DNA from 4 places in the Mangrovibacillus cuniculi genome. Region 4 is predicted to be linked to each of the others. Evidence: riboswitches for the same ligand, from Rfam matches in the RefSeq annotation. Region 4 holds a riboswitch; each other region holds the start of a gene.
What was found. Region 4 has a riboswitch for S-adenosylmethionine ahead of metK (methionine adenosyltransferase). Riboswitches for the same ligand answer to the same signal wherever they lie in the genome.

Region 1: linked by a shared signal. The riboswitch ahead of mtnK (S-methyl-5-thioribose kinase) and the one ahead of metK (methionine adenosyltransferase) in region 4 are both predicted to bind S-adenosylmethionine.
Region 2: linked by a shared signal. The riboswitch ahead of G8O30_RS03770 (2,3-diketo-5-methylthiopentyl-1-phosphate enolase) and the one ahead of metK (methionine adenosyltransferase) in region 4 are both predicted to bind S-adenosylmethionine.
Region 3: linked by a shared signal. The riboswitch ahead of G8O30_RS10825 (methionine ABC transporter ATP-binding protein) and the one ahead of metK (methionine adenosyltransferase) in region 4 are both predicted to bind S-adenosylmethionine.

Annotation. Positions count from the first base shown of each region.
Region 1 is NZ_CP049742.1:732,472-736,903, forward strand. It holds gene G8O30_RS03740 (PAS domain-containing sensor histidine kinase) at 1-275, shown strand, start outside; gene G8O30_RS03745 (methylated-DNA--[protein]-cysteine S-methyltransferase) at 286-786, shown strand; gene mtnA (S-methyl-5-thioribose-1-phosphate isomerase) at 1,090-2,145, opposite strand; gene mtnK (S-methyl-5-thioribose kinase) at 2,142-3,332, opposite strand; SAM riboswitch class I at 3,415-3,574, opposite strand; gene G8O30_RS03760 (carbon-nitrogen family hydrolase) at 3,648-4,421, opposite strand.
Region 2 is NZ_CP049742.1:737,131-741,562, forward strand. It holds gene G8O30_RS03765 (pyridoxal phosphate-dependent aminotransferase) at 1-1,060, shown strand, start outside; SAM riboswitch class I at 1,124-1,225, shown strand; gene G8O30_RS03770 (2,3-diketo-5-methylthiopentyl-1-phosphate enolase) at 1,393-2,589, shown strand; gene G8O30_RS03775 (MtnX-like HAD-IB family phosphatase) at 2,580-3,254, shown strand; gene G8O30_RS03780 (methylthioribulose 1-phosphate dehydratase) at 3,251-3,874, shown strand; gene G8O30_RS03785 (cupin domain-containing protein) at 3,887-4,420, shown strand.
Region 3 is NZ_CP049742.1:2,088,804-2,093,235, reverse strand. It holds gene G8O30_RS10840 (toprim domain-containing protein) at 1-85, shown strand, start outside; gene G8O30_RS10835 (thioredoxin family protein) at 100-417, shown strand; gene G8O30_RS10830 (hypothetical protein) at 521-811, shown strand; SAM riboswitch class I at 890-996, shown strand; gene G8O30_RS10825 (methionine ABC transporter ATP-binding protein) at 1,331-2,362, shown strand; gene G8O30_RS10820 (methionine ABC transporter permease) at 2,352-3,020, shown strand; gene G8O30_RS10815 (MetQ/NlpA family ABC transporter substrate-binding protein) at 3,032-3,868, shown strand; gene G8O30_RS10810 (carboxymuconolactone decarboxylase family protein) at 4,257-4,432, shown strand, end outside.
Region 4 is NZ_CP049742.1:1,975,951-1,980,382, reverse strand. It holds gene pckA (phosphoenolpyruvate carboxykinase (ATP)) at 1-1,037, opposite strand, end outside; SAM riboswitch class I at 1,232-1,375, shown strand; gene metK (methionine adenosyltransferase) at 1,613-2,815, shown strand; gene asnB (asparagine synthase (glutamine-hydrolyzing)) at 2,974-4,432, shown strand, end outside.

The DNA of each region.
Region 1 (4,432 bases), 1.2 Mb from region 4:
AAGCGATGCCTTCTGGAGGTTCCTTACGTTTACGTACGTTAGTAGAACATAATGAGATATGTATTGAAATTAAAGATGAAGGTGTAGGTATTCCGGAAGACAAGATAAAGAAATTAGGTGAACCATTTTATACAACTAAGGAACGGGGAACGGGACTTGGTTTAATGGTTACACTGAATATTATTAAAGAGCACGATGGTCGGATGGAAGTGGAGAGTAGTGTAGGCAAAGGGACTATCTTTAAGGTTTTCTTCAAACGTTCTAAACACGTTTAAGGAGGATTTCATGAAATTATTTACGCTGTATCATTCGCCTATAGGGATCTTAGCAGTAGAGCAAGAAGACAATATTGTCATTGCTCTTCATTTAGAAGGTTCTGAGTTTGTTCAGACGACAACTGATAGTGTCCGAAATGACCAGGACCCCTTATTAAAGGAAGTAGTTGCTCAATTAGAAGAGTATTTTAGGGGAGAACGAATCATCTTTAATTTTCCTTTTGAATCAGAGGGAACGGAATTTCAGTCAGATGTTTGGGGAATTTTAGAGCAAATTCCGTATGGTGAAACAAGAAGTTATTTAGAAGTAGCAACTGCCATTCAAAAGCCAAAAGCTGTTCGTGCTGTTGGACAAGCAAACAGAAGAAATCCTTTACCAATCATTGTTCCATGTCACCGAGTTGTCGGGAAAAATAATTCCTTAACAGGCTATGCAGGTAATCAAGTGGATAAGAAGGAGTACTTGTTGAACCTAGAGAGAAAAGTATTAGCTAAGTATAAATTGGTATAAAACGGAAAATAGAGGCTGGGACAAAACCCAAAAGTGACTGCACTGGGATTTCCGCTGCAGGGGGACGCTTTCCACGGGGCGGGTTGCTGAGCCTCCTCGTCGCGTAAGATCGCGCTCCTGTGGGGTCTCAGTAACCCACCTTTCCCGTAGGAGTCGCCCCCTTCCACTTCAATCCCAAACATTTATTCTGTAAAGGCACGAAACCTGCAGTTTTATAAACTAAGATACAACGCAAAAAGGTACATTCATTTCTAAATAATGAATGTACCTTTTAACTTATGTCCGGCTCTTTTGATTTGAATATTACTTAAGCAACGAAAAGAATTCTTCCAATGTCTCTTCAGAAGGGGTATAGATAATGCCATGCTCCGTAATAATGCCTGTAATTAATTCGCTTGGCGTTACATCAAATGCCGGGTTATATACATTCACATTTGACGGTGCAACAGGTGTGTTATTAATCGTTCTAATTTCATCAGCAGAACGTTCCTCTATCACTATATCTTCACCCTTTAGCGTGTTTCGGTCAAAAGTAGACAAAGGAGAGGCCACATAAAAAGGAATTCCAAAAGCTTTTGCGCATAACGCCAGTGTGTATGTCCCAATTTTATTGGCCACATCTCCGTTATTTGCAATCCGGTCAGCTCCTACAATTACTGCCCCAATTTCTTTTTCTCGCATAACATGACCAGCCATGCTATCTGTAATTAACGTCACGTCCACACCAGATTGCATTAATTCCCATGTGGTTAGCCGACCACCTTGGAAAACTGGTCGTGTTTCACAAGCGTAGACAGAGAAGAATTCTCCTCTTTCTGCAGCTAAGTGAAATGGAGCTAAGGCAGTCCCGTATTTAGCTGTAGCAATAGAACCTGCATTACAAATAGTCAAAACGGGTTTGTCTTTCGGCAAGACTTTTAGTGCCTCTTCACCTATTCGATGGCAGACACTCTCATCTTCCACATAAAGGCGAATAGCTTCATGAATTAGTAATGTTTTTAACTCCTCGACAGAAGCAGCCTGCTGAATTTGCTTTTCTATTCTATCAAGTACCCAAAATAGATTTACCGCAGTAGGACGAGTTTTAGCTAACAATTCCTTTGCCTCTACTAGCGTTTCTTTTGCTTCGGTTATATCATCAGTTTGAATAGAGAGAGCCGCTAAGCTCATGCCAAATCCAGCTGCTAAACCTATTGCTGGAGCTCCTCTAACTTTTAAAGAGGTGATGGCTTCAGCAACTTGTTCAACTGTTTTTAAATTCTCATATTGTACGATACCGGGTAACAATTGTTGGTTTAATAGATACAATGTGTCCTCTTCCCATTTTAAAGAAAGGGGAACACTTACTTTTGTTGTCATACTGTAGAAACCTCCTGATGAATTAAAGAGAGTAACTCTTGAATGGAAGTAATAGATTTTCTCTCTAAAATTAATCGTTGACCAATTTTTAATGAAACTAATTTAGCATGTATACGTTGATTTTGATTTTTAATTGAGTCTAAATCTGCTACATGTGCTAAGCCAATTGTTCGTCTAATTGCTTCACAACCTGCAAAACCCAATGCATCTTCCCAATGTTTTGTTAGTGTGAAGGGTAAGTAACCTTCCACTTTCGTGTAAGGATCTTCTGTACCTTTATTCCAAAGATCAGTAAATGATTGGTAATACGTTTCCCACACTTCTTGTAGGGTTTGTAATCTATCAATTTTCTCAGGGTGATGAAGATAAGCAAACAGAAGGTTAGCAAATACTTGACCGATATCAAATCCAATAGGTCCGTAGAAGGCAAATTCAGGGTCAATTACTATGGTCCTATTTTCATTCACGAATACACTTCCTGTGTGAAGGTCTCCGTGAAGAAGGGCTTCCGTTTCTGTGAGAAACTGCTTTTTAAGTTTCGCCACTTCTAATTTTAGTAGATCATTTGCCCAAATACTCTCTACTTGCTCTTTTAATTCAACTTCAAAATTATTTGTTTCAGAGTCAAAGAAAGGATCGGTAAAGACAAGATCTTCTGTAATTTTACAAAGCTCAGGATTGGAGAATCGCTTCACTTGTTTTTTCTTTTCAAAAGGGTGAAGAGCATAGTCAGACGTATGATATAGTGTCTCGGCTAAAAAAGTCCCAATATCTTTCCCTACTTTAGGATATGTATTCCCATTTAATAGACCGGTACGTAAAATCGTTAGATTTGATAAATCCTCTAAAACAGTAATAGCTAATTGTTTGTCTATGTGAAACACTTTTGGAACAAGTGTTGGAACAAAAGTAGCTTGCCACTGAAGGGCACTAGCTTCAATGTAGGCTCTTTCTAATGTAAGTGGCCATGATTCGCCCACCACTTTGGCATATGGTAGAGCTTGCTTTAAAATTATTCCAGTTCCACCCGTAGTAGGGGTAATGTGGAACACTAAGTTTAAGTTTCCGTCACCAATTTCTTTACAAGTATAATCTTGATTGGCCTCTAATAAATTCTTTTCTAAAGCATATTGAATGGCATCTATTTCCGTAAGAGCTTGGTAATGATTAGTTATTTGAATTGTCATGGGTACTCCTCCAATTTTTCTGTTAGGAGACACAAAAAAGCCTCCTTCGCATTTGAAAGAGGCTTGAAGACATGCTTCTCACCTCTTATCTGCCAGACGATACATTTCCCGTCTGTTGGAATTAGCACCGTGCCTTACGAGTAATGAGTTACTCGGCGTAAAAACGCCCCGTTTCACAACGGTATTATGGTCGGTTGCTGGGCTTCAAAGGGCCAAATCCCTCAGCCTACTCTTGATAAGAGAATTATTTTACTATTCGGTTGTTTCAAATTAGTTGTAATATTATCAACAGTTTTCTTTGGTGTCAATCCTAATTTAATAAATATCTTCTCGACGATCTTCAAAGATTGGGATCATGGACCTAACTTCTTGAACTTGTTTACTGTCAATAGTCCCGTAGATTATTTCTTCTTTCTCAGTCCCTTCCGAAACGATAGTGCCCCAAGGATCAATAATTAAAGAATGCCCTGCAAACACATTTTGTGGATCAGACCCTGCTCGATTACAAGCCACAACGAAACATTGATTTTCGATAGCTCTTGCAATAAGTAAGGTTCTCCAATGATCCAAGCGCTTCAGTGGCCATTCCGCTACAATGAAAAGAATTTCGGCACCGTTACGTACAGCTTTTCTACTCCACTCAGGGAAGCGAATGTCATAGCAAATTAGTGTTGCTGCTTTTGTTTGATTAATAGTGAATAGAGATTCTTTGTGTCCATCTTTCAAATAGAGATGTTCGTCCATCAATCGAAACAGATGAGCTTTATCGTAAGTATGGATAATTCCATCTGTAGGGCTAGCTACCGCTAGATGATTTGTATACACATCATTCACTTTCTTCACAGTAGATCCTCCAACAAGAGTAATGGTATACGTGGTCGCCCATTCTTGAAGAACCTCGTAATACCATTTCGCGTGTTCATCTGCTATTTCGTCTAACCTCGTTAAGTCATATGCAGTTGTCCATAACTCAGGAAGTACTACTATCTCTGTGTCTTTATCCAATGATTGTAGTTTTAGTTCTATATTTTCTTTGTTTATTTTTGGTTCGCCAAATGTAAGATCAGCTTGAATCAATGCAATTTTCATAAAATCCGTCC
Region 2 (4,432 bases), 1.2 Mb from region 4:
AGGACAAGGAAATCCAGATCTTCCTACACCTACTCATATTGTGGATTCCTTAAAAAAAGCATCCGAAAATCCAATTAATCATAAATATCCACCATTTCGTGGAATAAAAGAGTTTAAAAAAGCGTGTGCTACGTTTTATGAACGAGAGTATGGAGTTAAAGTTGACTCAGAAAAAGAGATAGCTATTTTATTTGGAGGAAAAGCTGGCCTTGTTGAACTACCACTTTGTTTAACCGAACCAGGGGACGGTATATTGGTACCAGATCCAGGGTATCCGGATTACTGGTCTGGTGTGTCTTTAGCAAATGCTGAAATGATCCCTATGCCATTGATAGAGGAAAATAATTTTCTCCCTAACTATGATTCTATTTCTGTAAGTGACCTAGAGAGAAGTAAATTATTATTTATCAATTATCCAAATAACCCAACTGGAGCGACGGCGACTAAAGAGTTTTTTGACGAAACAGTTGCATTGGCAAAAAAACATAAGATTGCTGTCATTCATGATTTTGCCTATGGTGCGATTGGTTTTGAAGGGAAGAAGCCTAAAAGTTTTCTTTCTGTAGATGGTGCAAAAGAAGTTGGAGTAGAAGTTTATACTTTATCCAAAACATACAATATGGCTGGATGGAGAGTTGGCTTTATGATTGGCAACCCATCCATCATTGAAGCTGTCGAACTTTTACAGGACCATTTATACGTAAGCTTATTTGGAGCTGTTCAGGAAGCGGCAATAACCGCATTACTAGAAGACCAATCGTGTGTAACGGAATTAGTAGATACGTATGAAAGCAGACGAAACGTTCTAGTTGGTGGGCTAAATGAAATAGGGTGGGAAGTAGAAGCTCCAGCAGGTTCTTTCTTTGCTTGGTTGAAGGTTCCTGACAATTTTACCTCAGTAGAATTTTCTCAAAAATTGTTGCGTGAAGCACATGTTGTTGTAGCTCCAGGAATAGGTTTTGGAGAATATGGTGAAGGGTATGTTCGGGTTGGATTACTTGCTAACGAGGACAGGTTAAGGGAAGCAGTGGAAAGAATTAAAAGGTTAGATATATTCTGAAAAAATAATTGACAGAATCTTCGTTGTTTGTAATAATGCAACCAACAATAAAAATTTATAGAAATCTTATCAAGAGTAGGTGGAGGGACTAGCCCAATGAAGCCCGGCAACCGACCGTTTTTACGGCACGGTGCTAATTCTTGCAGCAACGCTGGGAGATAAGAGAAAGAAACCTTCTCTATCTTTGCGATGAGAAGGTTTTTTTGTTACGTGACATGTAACAACTCATCGCCCGCCACGTGATGTGGCCCGTACTTAGATGAGTATCCTTATTACAAATAATTTTTTTAACTAACTATGAACCATAACTAATCACATCCAGAGGTGAAAGCATGAGTTACATTCAAGCAACATATAAATTTCCCACAAAAGTTGGGGGAACCGAAAGAAAAGCAGAAGGAATCGCACTAGGAATGACGGTAGGTTCTTGGACGGACCTTACAGAAATGGACCAACAACAGCTGTTACGACACAAAGGTAGAGTTGTATCAGTGACAGAAGTAGAAGAAGATAGCAATTTATTTGGAATAGCTATTATAGAATATCCTACCGTGAATTTTTCACCAGATTTACCAGCAATCCTAACAACCATCTTTGGAAAGCTATCACTTGATGGTCAAATTAGATTACAAAACATTTCTTTCTCAAGTGGTCTTGCTGAACAATTTCCAGGTCCAAGATATGGTGTAAAGGGTATTCGTGACATTCTAGGTGTATATGATCGTCCACTTTTAATGAGTATCTTTAAAGGTGTTATTGGTAGAAATCAAGCTTACTTAAACCAACAATTAGAAGCACAATGCTATGGTGGTATGGATTTGGTAAAGGAAGATGAGATTCTCTTTGAAAATGAATTAACTCCCTTTGTCACTAGAATTAAAGAAGGTAATAGAATTACTAAAAAGGCTTATGAAGAGACTGGACACCGAACTTTGTATGCTGTGAATTTAACCGGCAGATCAACAGATTTACTTAACAAAGCAAGATGGGCTAATGAAGCCGGTGCAGATGTGTTGTTATTTAACGTTCATGCGTATGGACTAGATTTGCTGCAAGCTATCCGTGAAGACGAAGAAGTGCATTTGCCGATTATGGCACATCCTGCGGTAGCAGGAGCTATGAGTGGTTCTTCTACTCATGGAATAGATTATTCTATTTCGCTCGGTACATTCATTCGTGCTGCGGGTGCAGATTTTTCATTATTCCCATCTCCATATGGTTCGGTAGCTTTACCGTTTCAAGATGTACAAAACATTGTGTCTAAATTATCAGAAGAAAATGTCTGGAAGCCTACCTTTGCTGTTCCATCGGCGGGTATCCACCCGGGCTTAGTACCAACTTTGGTAAAAGATTTTGGTGTTGATCAAATCATAAATGCAGGTGGGGGAATTCATGGGCATCCACAAGGTGCATTAGCAGGGGTGAAAAGCTTTAAGCAAGCATTGCATGCAACGCTTGCTGGTGAAAGCTTAGAAAATGCGGCAAGTAAACATCGCGAGCTAAAAGAGGCGTTACAGTTATGGGGATAAATAATGTACAAATTTTTTCCGACTTTGACGGTACTATTACGTTAAAAGACACTATTGCTCTTATTATGGAACGATTCGCACCACCTGAGTGGAACGAGTTAAAGGATGCAGTGTTAAGTCAACAGATGCCGATTGAAGAAGGTGTAGGTAGGATGTTTGCATTCTTACCTAGTGATTCTTTGGAAGAGATTAAAAATTATGCAATAGAAAAGAGTGTTATTAGAGAAGGATTCGGTACATTTCTTACGTATTGTCAAGAAGAAAATATACCTTTTCATGTAGTTAGTGGTGGTATGGGTTTCTTTATAGAACCTATTTTAGCTCCGTATCTAAATATGATAGATTCTATTTCTTGTAACTCTATTACAGAAAAAAAGGAAAGATTGCATGTTCTCTGGCCTTATCCATGTGAGGAAGAGTGTATTGGTGGATGTGGGTGTTGTAAACCGGCTGTTATAAAGCAGAAAAAAGATGCCGAAGCATTCACCGTGCTAATCGGAGACTCTGTAACAGATATTAAGGCTGCTCATAAAGTAGATTTAGTGTTTGCTAGAGGAAGTCTCGGTAAATATTGTGAAGAACATAAGATACCGTATCTACCTTACGAAACTTTCCTTGATTGTTTACATCACTTGAAAACGGTGAAAGAGGGGGTACACAGTTGATTACGTTACCTACATATACAGAAAGATGGGAAGAGTTAGCGGAATTGAAAGATCAGTTTGCCGTAAGGGATTGGTTTATGGGTACAAGTGGGAATATATCTATTCGTGTAAGTAGTAGTCCTACGTTATTTTTAGTTTCTGCTTCTGGTAAAGATAAAACAAAACGAACACATCAAGATTTTGTTTTAGTTGACGAGAACGGAGCTTTAGCACAAGAAACGGTGGAAAGACCATCTGCTGAAACATTGCTGCATGTAGAGGTGTATAAAAGACAAGAAGTAAAGTGTAGTCTTCACGTTCATACGGTAGCAAATAATGTGATTTCAGAAATCTATGGAGATCAAGGATATGTAACATTTAAAGGTCAAGAGTTAATAAAAGCATTTGGCCTCTGGGAAGAGGATGCGGAATTAACGATTCCTATCATAAAAAACTATGCTGACATCCCTACATTAGCTAAAGAATTTGGAAAACACGTTAAGGAAGATGCAGGCACCGTTTTGATAAGAAATCACGGGGTTACGGCGTGGGGAAGATCTGTGTTAGAAGCAAAGAAACAGATAGAAGCGTTAGAGTTTTTATGTCAATACAAGTTAGAGTTTCGAAAATTAGGATTGTAGGAGGAGATTAACATGGCAACAATTTTTGTGCAAAACGCAGAAAAGTGGATTAACGTACAAGAGGAAGTAGAAGCATATCTAGATACTAATGAAGTTATTTATGAAAACTGGGACGTAACAAAGCTAAGTGACCGACTAAGCGGCCAGTTTAAATTGTCTGATGAAGATAAACAAGAGATCTTAGAAACATTCAAAGTAGAAATTGCAGATATCTCAGAACGCCGAGGATATCAAGCACAAGATGTTATATCGCTTGTATCCGATACACCAAATTTAGAGCAACTATTAGCGAATTTCCAGCAAGAACATCATCATACAGACGATGAAGTTCGCTTTATTGTTAGTGGCCACGGAGTTTTTGTTATCCAAGCTAAAGACGGAGGATTCTTTGAGGTACACCTAGAACCAGGAGATTTAATCTCCGTCCCTGAAAACGTACGTCATTATTTCACACTTTCCGAAGACCGCCAAGTAGTAGCGGTACGAATCTTCGTAACACCAGAAGGTTGGGTGCCAATTTATGAGCCAGAGGAAGCGGTAAACTAATAAAAAGAGGAT
Region 3 (4,432 bases), 110 kb from region 4:
AGAAGTTGCAGCAGCGCCTGATCAACATATCGCAGCTGTTCTACTTCATGCGAATATTGATGTACACAAAGAGTTTCTGGCATGATTTGAGGTGAGAATATGACTTTACAAGAATGGGAATTATCTGAATTCCAGGAAAATGTAGAAGGAAAAAAGACTTTTGCCTATTACTTATATACTCCAATGTGTGGTACTTGTCAGGTTGCTTCCAAAATGCTAGAAGTAGCAAAAGAACTTACTCCCGACTTCATTATTGGAAAAAGCGATTTGAATTTTGTCCCTCTATTAGCTAATAGATACGAGGTAGAGAGTGTACCTTGTCTTATTATTTTCGAAGACGGATACCCTATCGACAAAATTTATGCTTTTCGTTCCGTACCTGACTTACTTGAAAAGCTAAATCGTGAGAAATTATGACACATTTCTCGGGAAATAATTTATTTTGTCGAAATGTTTACAGAGGAACTTTGAGGAATGAAATGGAATTACTCCCATAAACATTGAATAGCGGAGTGAGGAAATGATGGAGAGATGGAAATCCAGTATTAGAGGTAAATGGGTGCTACCTAATTCACCCATAAACGTTTTGTTCCGTTCTGAAAGTAAACAACTATTTATAACATTAGGCAAAGAAGTCGTTTCAGAAAGAGAATATAAAGGAGATGCAGACTGCGTCTTTCAAGGAACGGATCATGAAATATCAGATGTTCTTTCTGGAAACACACTACTTAGCAGATCTTCTTTATCTTTTGAAGGGAAATATCGACAATTTCTAGTGATAGAATCTTTTTTATGGTTAACTAGATTATAAGAAAAATAAATTCGTTGACATGAAAAAGAATAGGATGATATACTCACAATCGTACTTAAATTTAACTTAATAGTTTTTCTCTTATCAAGAGAGGTGGAGGGACGTGCCCGATGAAACCCGGCAACCGTTAACAACTGTTAAAATGGTGCCAATTCACACAAAGCTTATGCTTTGGTAGATGAGAGGAATGGCTTATATATTTATGCCTTCCTACTCATTGTAGGAAGGCATTTTTGTTTGTTACGTGACCTGTAACAACTCATCGTTGACCACGTGATGTGGTCGGCACTTAGATGAGTATCCTTTGAAATGGATAAAGCAATAACTTTGGGTTGGCTATATGATCTAACTGGTCTTTAGCAGACCCTACACACTTTAATTAAATGCACGGTTAAAGCGTTGATTAATACAAGTGATAGGAGAAGTAGTTATATAGATACACATTTCTTATTCAAATTTATTAACGTAAGTTGGGTAATAGTAAATAAACATGCAGAATGAAAAAGAAGGTGAGACAACGTGATTGAAATTAAAAAGGTAACGAAGAGATTTAACACGAAGAATGGTGAGTTACTTGCAGTAGATAACGTAGATTTATCTATTCAGAGTGGAGAGATTTTTGGGATTATTGGATACTCTGGAGCTGGGAAAAGTACATTACTACGTATGTTAAATGGACTAGAAAAACCTACAGAAGGAACTATTTCTGTTTCAGATAAATTAATAAATACGATAAAAGGGACTAAGCTACGAGAAGCAAGACAAGAGATAGGTATGATTTTTCAACATTTCAACCTACTTTGGTCGAGAACAGTAGAAGAAAACATTGCATTTCCTCTTGAAATTGCTGGGGTTCCAAAGTCACAGAGAGATAAGCGTGTACAGGAACTAATTGAATTGGTCGGACTAGGTGGAAGAGGGAGATCTTATCCTTCTCAATTGAGTGGAGGACAGAAGCAACGTGTTGGAATTGCAAGGGCTTTAGCCAACAACCCTAAAGTGCTGCTTTGTGATGAAGCAACGTCGGCGCTTGACCCGGAAACAACGGATTCTATCTTAGACTTGTTATTAAACATTAACCAACAGTTAGGGTTAACCGTTGTGTTAATTACACATGAAATGCATGTTATTAAAAAAATCTGTCACAGAGTAGCGGTAATGGAAAATGGGAAGGTAGCAGAACTAGGTGATGTTATCGATGTGTTTGAAAATCCTCAAAAAGAAGTTACGAAACGTTTTGTTAGACAGGTAGTCGATGTAGAAGATGATTCACTTGAAACTTTTACTCATCTAAAAGAAAAATATCCAGAAGGACATATCTGGAAGCTTACTTTTAAACGTTCCATTGTAGAGCAACCTGTATTAACAGATTTCATTCGACAATTTGATGTGACAGCTAACATTGTTCAAGGAAATGTTTCTCAAACGAAAAATGGCGCTTTCGGAGAGTTGTTCTTACATGTAAGTGGAGTGAATTCTGTATTGAATGAAGCGTTGACTTACCTTCAAGAGAAAGGTGTTCAAGTGGAGGTGATGTCAGATGTTAACTAATATGTTTCCAAATGTAGATGTAGAGAAACTATGGGAAGCTACATTAGAAACTTTATATATGACTGGAATGTCAGTAGTAATAACGTTTATTTTAGGTACACTTTTGGGCTTATTGCTTTTCTTAACGTCTAAAGGCCAACTATGGGAAAATAGGTTCACTAACGTGATTACTAGTGCAGTAGTGAACGTATTCAGATCAATACCCTTTATCATTTTAATTGTCCTCCTTATACCGTTTACTAAGTTCTTGTTAGACACAATTCGTGGGGCAAATGCAGCACTTCCAGCGTTAATTATTGGTGCAGCCCCTTTCTACGCTCGAATGGTAGAAATTGCATTACGTGAAGTAGATAAAGGTGTAATTGAAGCAGCACGAGCTATGGGTGCTAAAACAAGAACGATTATCTTTAAAGTTCTATTACCAGAATCGATGCCAGCGTTAATTTCTGGAATTACGGTTACTGCTATTGCACTTGTTGGCTACACAGCGATGGCAGGTATTATCGGTGCTGGTGGATTAGGTAACTTAGCTTATTTAGACGGATTTCAACGTAATCGTTGGGACGTTACGTTAGCCGCTACCATTTCAATTCTTATTATTGTATTTATCATCCAATTTATTGGAGATGTAATAACAAAACTAATCGATAAAAGATAGGAGAATGTAAAATGAAAAAATTATTTTCTGGTATTGTATTAGCTTCAAGTGTTGTTGCATTAGCTGCTTGTGGAACTTCAGGTTCAAACTCCGGTTCTGGTGAAGAAGAAAGCAAAGAGATTGTAGTAGGTGCTTCTAATGTTCCTCACGCTATTATCTTAGAGGAAGCAAAACCTTTATTAGAAGAAAAAGGATATGAGTTAACAATTGAGACGTACCAAGATTACATCCTACCGAATAAAGATTTAGAGAATGGCGATATTGATGCTAACTATTTCCAACATGTTCCTTACTTTGAGTCTCAAATCGCTGATAATGGATATGATTTTGCGAATGCTGGCGGAATTCACATTGAGCCAATCGGTGTTTATTCTAAGAAGTACGGTTCTTTAGAAGAACTTCCTGAGGGTGCAACCATCTTAATGTCTAACTCAGTTGCTGATCATGGCCGTATTTTAACGATGTTAGAAGCTAAGGGCCTAATTACATTGAATCCAGATGTGGAGAAAACAGCTGCAACGTTAGATGATATTCAAGATAATCCAAAAAACCTTCAATTTGACTACGAATACGAAGCAGCACTTCTTCCTCAAATGTATGAAAATGAAGAAGGCGATGCAGTTTTAATCAACTCTAACTATGCAATTGATGCAGGTTTAAGCCCATTAGAAGATTCTATCGCTATTGAGGATTCTGAGTCTCCTTATGTAAATATTATTGCTACTCAAGCTGGTAATGAGGATAGTGAAGCGATTAAGGCGTTAGTTGAGGTGTTAACTTCGAAAGAAATCCAAGACTTCATTCTTGAAGAGTGGGGCGGATCTGTAGTTCCGGCTACTAAGGAATAATTTCTAGAATTTTAAACCTATAGTGACTGCACCGGGATTTCCGCTCCAGGGGGACGCGTTCCGCGGGGCGGTGCTGAGCCTCCTCGTCGCTAAAGTGCGCGCTCCTGTGGGGTCTCAGCTTACCGCTTTTATCCCGCCGGAGTCGCCCCCTTCCGCTCCAATCCCTTCATTATGTAGAGTGAAAGCATTGTTACTGCAATGACGTTTTACCAACAGTACTACTGATATTTGCACAAAGAAAGGAACTACAACAAAATCTGTAGTTCTTTTCTTTTTTTCAATATAGGATTGCTGATTTATAGAAAACCTCACAATTCTATTTAATGCATAGTACCCGCCTTCCACATCCATACTATAGAAGTAAAATTCTCTAAAGGAGTGGTGACGCATGGAAACTCAACATAACTCAACAGAACAAGCTCTTCATCAATATAAAATTGGAATGGGACAGTTTGAGGAAAAAATGCCTCAGTTAGTATCTACTTTCAATGCTTTTACACAAGAGTGTTTTAAAGAAGGAACACTTTCTCAAAAACAAAAGCAACTAATTGCTCTAGGTATCGG
Region 4 (4,432 bases):
CCAAAAGCATCTGCAGTTAAGAAAATAATTGTGTTTGGATGACCAGCATAGCTTGTTGGTACTCGGTTAGGAATTACGTCCAAACTGTACGCAGCACGAGTGTTTTCTGTATAAAAGTTACTACTGTAGTCAGGAACCTTTTGTTCATCCAAAGCAACATTTTCTAATACGGAACCAAAGCGGATTGCTTGGTAAATTTGTGGTTCTTTTTCTTCCGTTAAACCGATGCATTTAGCGTAGCATCCACCCTCCATATTAAACACACCGCTAGCTGACCAACCATGCTCATCATCACCAATTAACTTTCTAGTGGGGTCAGCAGATAAGGTGGTTTTTCCTGTACCGGAAAGTCCAAAGAATAAAGATACGTCGCCTTCTGCACCTACATTTGCCGAACAGTGCATAGGAAAGACATTCATAGAAGGATAAAAGAAATTTAGTGCAGAAAAAATGGATTTCTTGATTTCCCCTGCATATTCCGTTCCACCAATTAAGACAATTCTTTCTGATAAAGAAAGAATGATAAATGTTTCGGAATTTGTTCCGTGAACAGCAGGGTTTGCTTTAAAACCGCAAGCATTGATAACAGTTATTGGCTCTAATGCAGCATCTGGTGCTACTTCGTTGATAAATAGCTGATGAGAGAAAAGACTATGCCAAGCTTTTTCTGTTACAACGGAAATAGGACTTTGATAACTTACATGTGCGCCAGCAGCGCCATTAAAATGGTATAAATATGGTTTAGCATCTAAGTAAGTAAGAACATCGTTATAAAGTCGTTCAAATTTGTCTTCCGTTATGGGTTGATTTACCTTTCCCCAATCAACCGTTTTTTCGGAGAGTTTGTCTACAACGATAAACTTGTCTTCTGGTGAACGCCCAGTATACTCACCAGTTAAAGCTCTCACGGCACCTGTGCTTGTAAGAGTAGCTTCTCCGTTTTGTAAACAATGTTCTACTAAGTCTGCTACAGGCAATGAATGGTAGGTAGACTTCTTATTTAATAAGGAATTTAACGAAGCAAATGTAGATACCATATTTTATACTCAACCTTTCCGTTTTCAGTATTCTTAAATAGTATAACACAATTATATGATTAGTGTATACTATTTGTTCATGCTTTTTCTGATTTTAAAGTTCAAAACATTAAGCCTTTAATTGGTTCTAGTTCTTTCTTTAAAACTATTGACATCAAAAAGGTAAAAAGATATGATTTAGCATTGAACGGATACTCTTATCCTGAGTTGGTGGAGGGGCAGGCCCTATGAAACCCAGCAACCTGTTTCATACAACAGAATTATTTGTATAAAACAAAGGTGCTTAACCTGGCAAGGCTTGTGCAGAAGAACATCTTCGGCCCCTTGAACGATAAGAGTGAAAGGCTTCGGTAACCACCTTTCTCTCATGATAGAAGGGTTTTTTTTGTTACGGGATATAGCTCATGATTATCGAGTTTCCTTATATATGTAGCAAAGGTTTGCCAAAGTCCGGTAGTCGAATCAATTACAGATGCGTATATAGTTATTGCATCTTTCCCCATACTACTGAAGGACATGAGTACCGTGATTATTAACGTTTCCACACCTGGAAGCGAACTTTAGGAGGAAACCCCATGACAAAGAAACGTCACTTATTCACGTCTGAGTCAGTAACAGAAGGACATCCTGATAAAATCTGTGATCAAATCTCTGACTCAATTCTAGATGCTATCTTAGCGAAAGATGCTAACGCTCGTGTAGCATGTGAGACATCTGTAACAACTGGTTTAGTACTTGTATCTGGAGAGATTACAACTTCTACTTATGTTGATATTCCTAAAATTGTACGTGAAACAATTAAAGAAATTGGTTACACACGTGCGAAATATGGTTTCGATGCAGAAACTTGTGCAGTTTTAACTTCTATCGATGAGCAATCTGCTGACATCGCGATGGGTGTTGACCAAGCTTTAGAATCTCGTGAAGGACAAATGTCTGACGAAGAAATTGAAGCAATTGGAGCTGGAGACCAAGGGTTAATGTTTGGTTATGCTTGTAACGAAACAAAAGAGCTTATGCCTTTACCAATCTCTTTAGCGCACAAACTTGCTCGTCGCTTAACAGAAGTTCGTAAAGAGGATATTCTTCCTTACTTACGTCCAGATGGTAAAACACAAGTAACGGTTGAATATGATGAGAACAACAATCCTGTTCGTATTGATACAATCGTTATCTCAACTCAACATCATCCAGAAGTTACGCTTGATCAAATTCAACGTAACCTAAAGGAATTCGTTATTGAGCCAGTGGTACCTACTGAGCTAATTGATGAACAAACAAAATACTTCATTAACCCAACAGGTCGCTTCGTAATCGGTGGACCTCAAGGGGATGCTGGTCTAACAGGACGTAAAATCATCGTTGATACGTACGGTGGATATGCTCGTCACGGTGGTGGAGCATTCTCTGGTAAGGACGCAACGAAAGTTGACCGTTCTGCTGCATATGCTGCTCGTTATGTTGCGAAAAATATCGTTGCCGCTGGTCTTGCTGACAAATGTGAAGTTCAACTTGCATACGCAATTGGAGTAGCTCAACCAGTTTCTATCTCTATTGATACATTCGGTACTGGTACTGCTGATGAAGAGACACTAATTGATGCAGTTCGTGAGCACTTCGACCTTCGTCCAGCTGGAATCATCAAAATGTTAGACCTACGTCGTCCTATCTACAAGCAAACTGCTGCTTACGGACACTTTGGACGTAATGATCTGAACCTTCCTTGGGAGCGTACAGACAAAGCTGCATTAATTAAAGCATCTGTTGCAAACGCATAATGGAAAAGACACCCTTTGAGGTGTCTTTTTTTCATTGATTTGGTAAATAATACATACATCACAACTTTTATGTAACATTTCTGTAATATTTACGTCTTATTCAAAGAAGTAAGGATTACATTTATGTGTCGTTAAAAGAAGGATTTGGGGTGTATGGTATGTGTGGTTTCTTAGGATATATTCGAGACGACAAGTTTGATGATATGCATAAAGGATTTGCTGAATTTACTAAAAAAAACAAGTTGATAGAACATCGTGGACCAGACGATGAAGGGTACTTTCAAGATGAACACGTTCGATTTGGTTTTAGAAGACTAAGTATCATTGATGTGGAAGCAGGGCATCAACCTCTTTCATTTGAGGACCAGCGATACTGGATTATCTTTAATGGGGAGATTTACAACCACGTTGAACTTAGGGAACACTTACAAAGTGAAGGAACTTGCTTTGAGACTCAGTCTGATACAGAAGTAATTTTAGCATTATATCAAAAATATAGAAAAGATGTCGTTCACCACTTGCGTGGGATGTTTGCTTTTATCATATGGGATAAAGAAGAAAAAGTATTATTTGGCGCACGTGATCATTTTGGCATAAAGCCTATGTATTACGCTGAGCTAGAAGGTGAAACGTATTTTAGCAGTGAAAGAAAATCGTTGGATCAATTGTTCAAAGAGCCAGCGTTAGATGAAGTAGCACTTCAGCATTATTTGACTTTCCAGTATGTTCCTGAGCCATTTAGTAGCTTTAAGGAGATAAAGAGATTTCCGCCTGGACACTACTTTGAAAAGAAATTAGGTAAACGCTTAGAAGTTAATACTTATTGGAAACCGAGTTTTCAACCACTACAAGATTCATCTAAGGATTGGATAAATGAAATTCGATACGTTCTTCGTGATTCTGTTGAGAAACATATGAGAAGTGATGTACCAGTTGGTTCCTTTTTATCTGGGGGCATAGATTCCTCTTTTATCGTTTCTTTAGCAAAAGAAGTAAATCCGGAGATAAAAACCTTTTCTGTTGGTTTTTCTAGAGAAGGATTTAGCGAAATTGATGTGGCGAAAGAAACAGCTGAAGCCTTAGGTGTAGAGAATTATCATAAATATATATCAGCAGACGAATACATTGCTGCTCTACCACAAATTATGTGGTACCTAGATGAACCGTTAGCAGATCCTGCATGTGTACCGCTATATTTTGTTGCCAAGGAAGCTAGGAAACAAGTAACGGTAGTACTTTCAGGAGAAGGTGCAGATGAACTATTTGGGGGATATAATATTTATAGAGAACCTGTGTCTCTGAATATCTTTACTAAAATTCCAAAGATCGGACATAGCATTTTGCGTTCGTTAGCTAATGTCTTACCAGAAGGTATAAAAGGAAAGAGTTTCTTAGAGCGAGGTGTTACGCCACTTCAAGATCGATATATCGGAAACGCAAAAATGTTTTCGGAAAAAGAGAAGCAAGAGCTTTTATATACCTATCAAAGAAGCATACATTTTAAAGACATTACGAATCCAATCTATCAAGAAGCATCGGGGAATAGTCCGGTAGAAACAATGCAACTAATTGATCTTTATACTTGGATGCGAGGGGATATTTTACAAAAAGCAGATA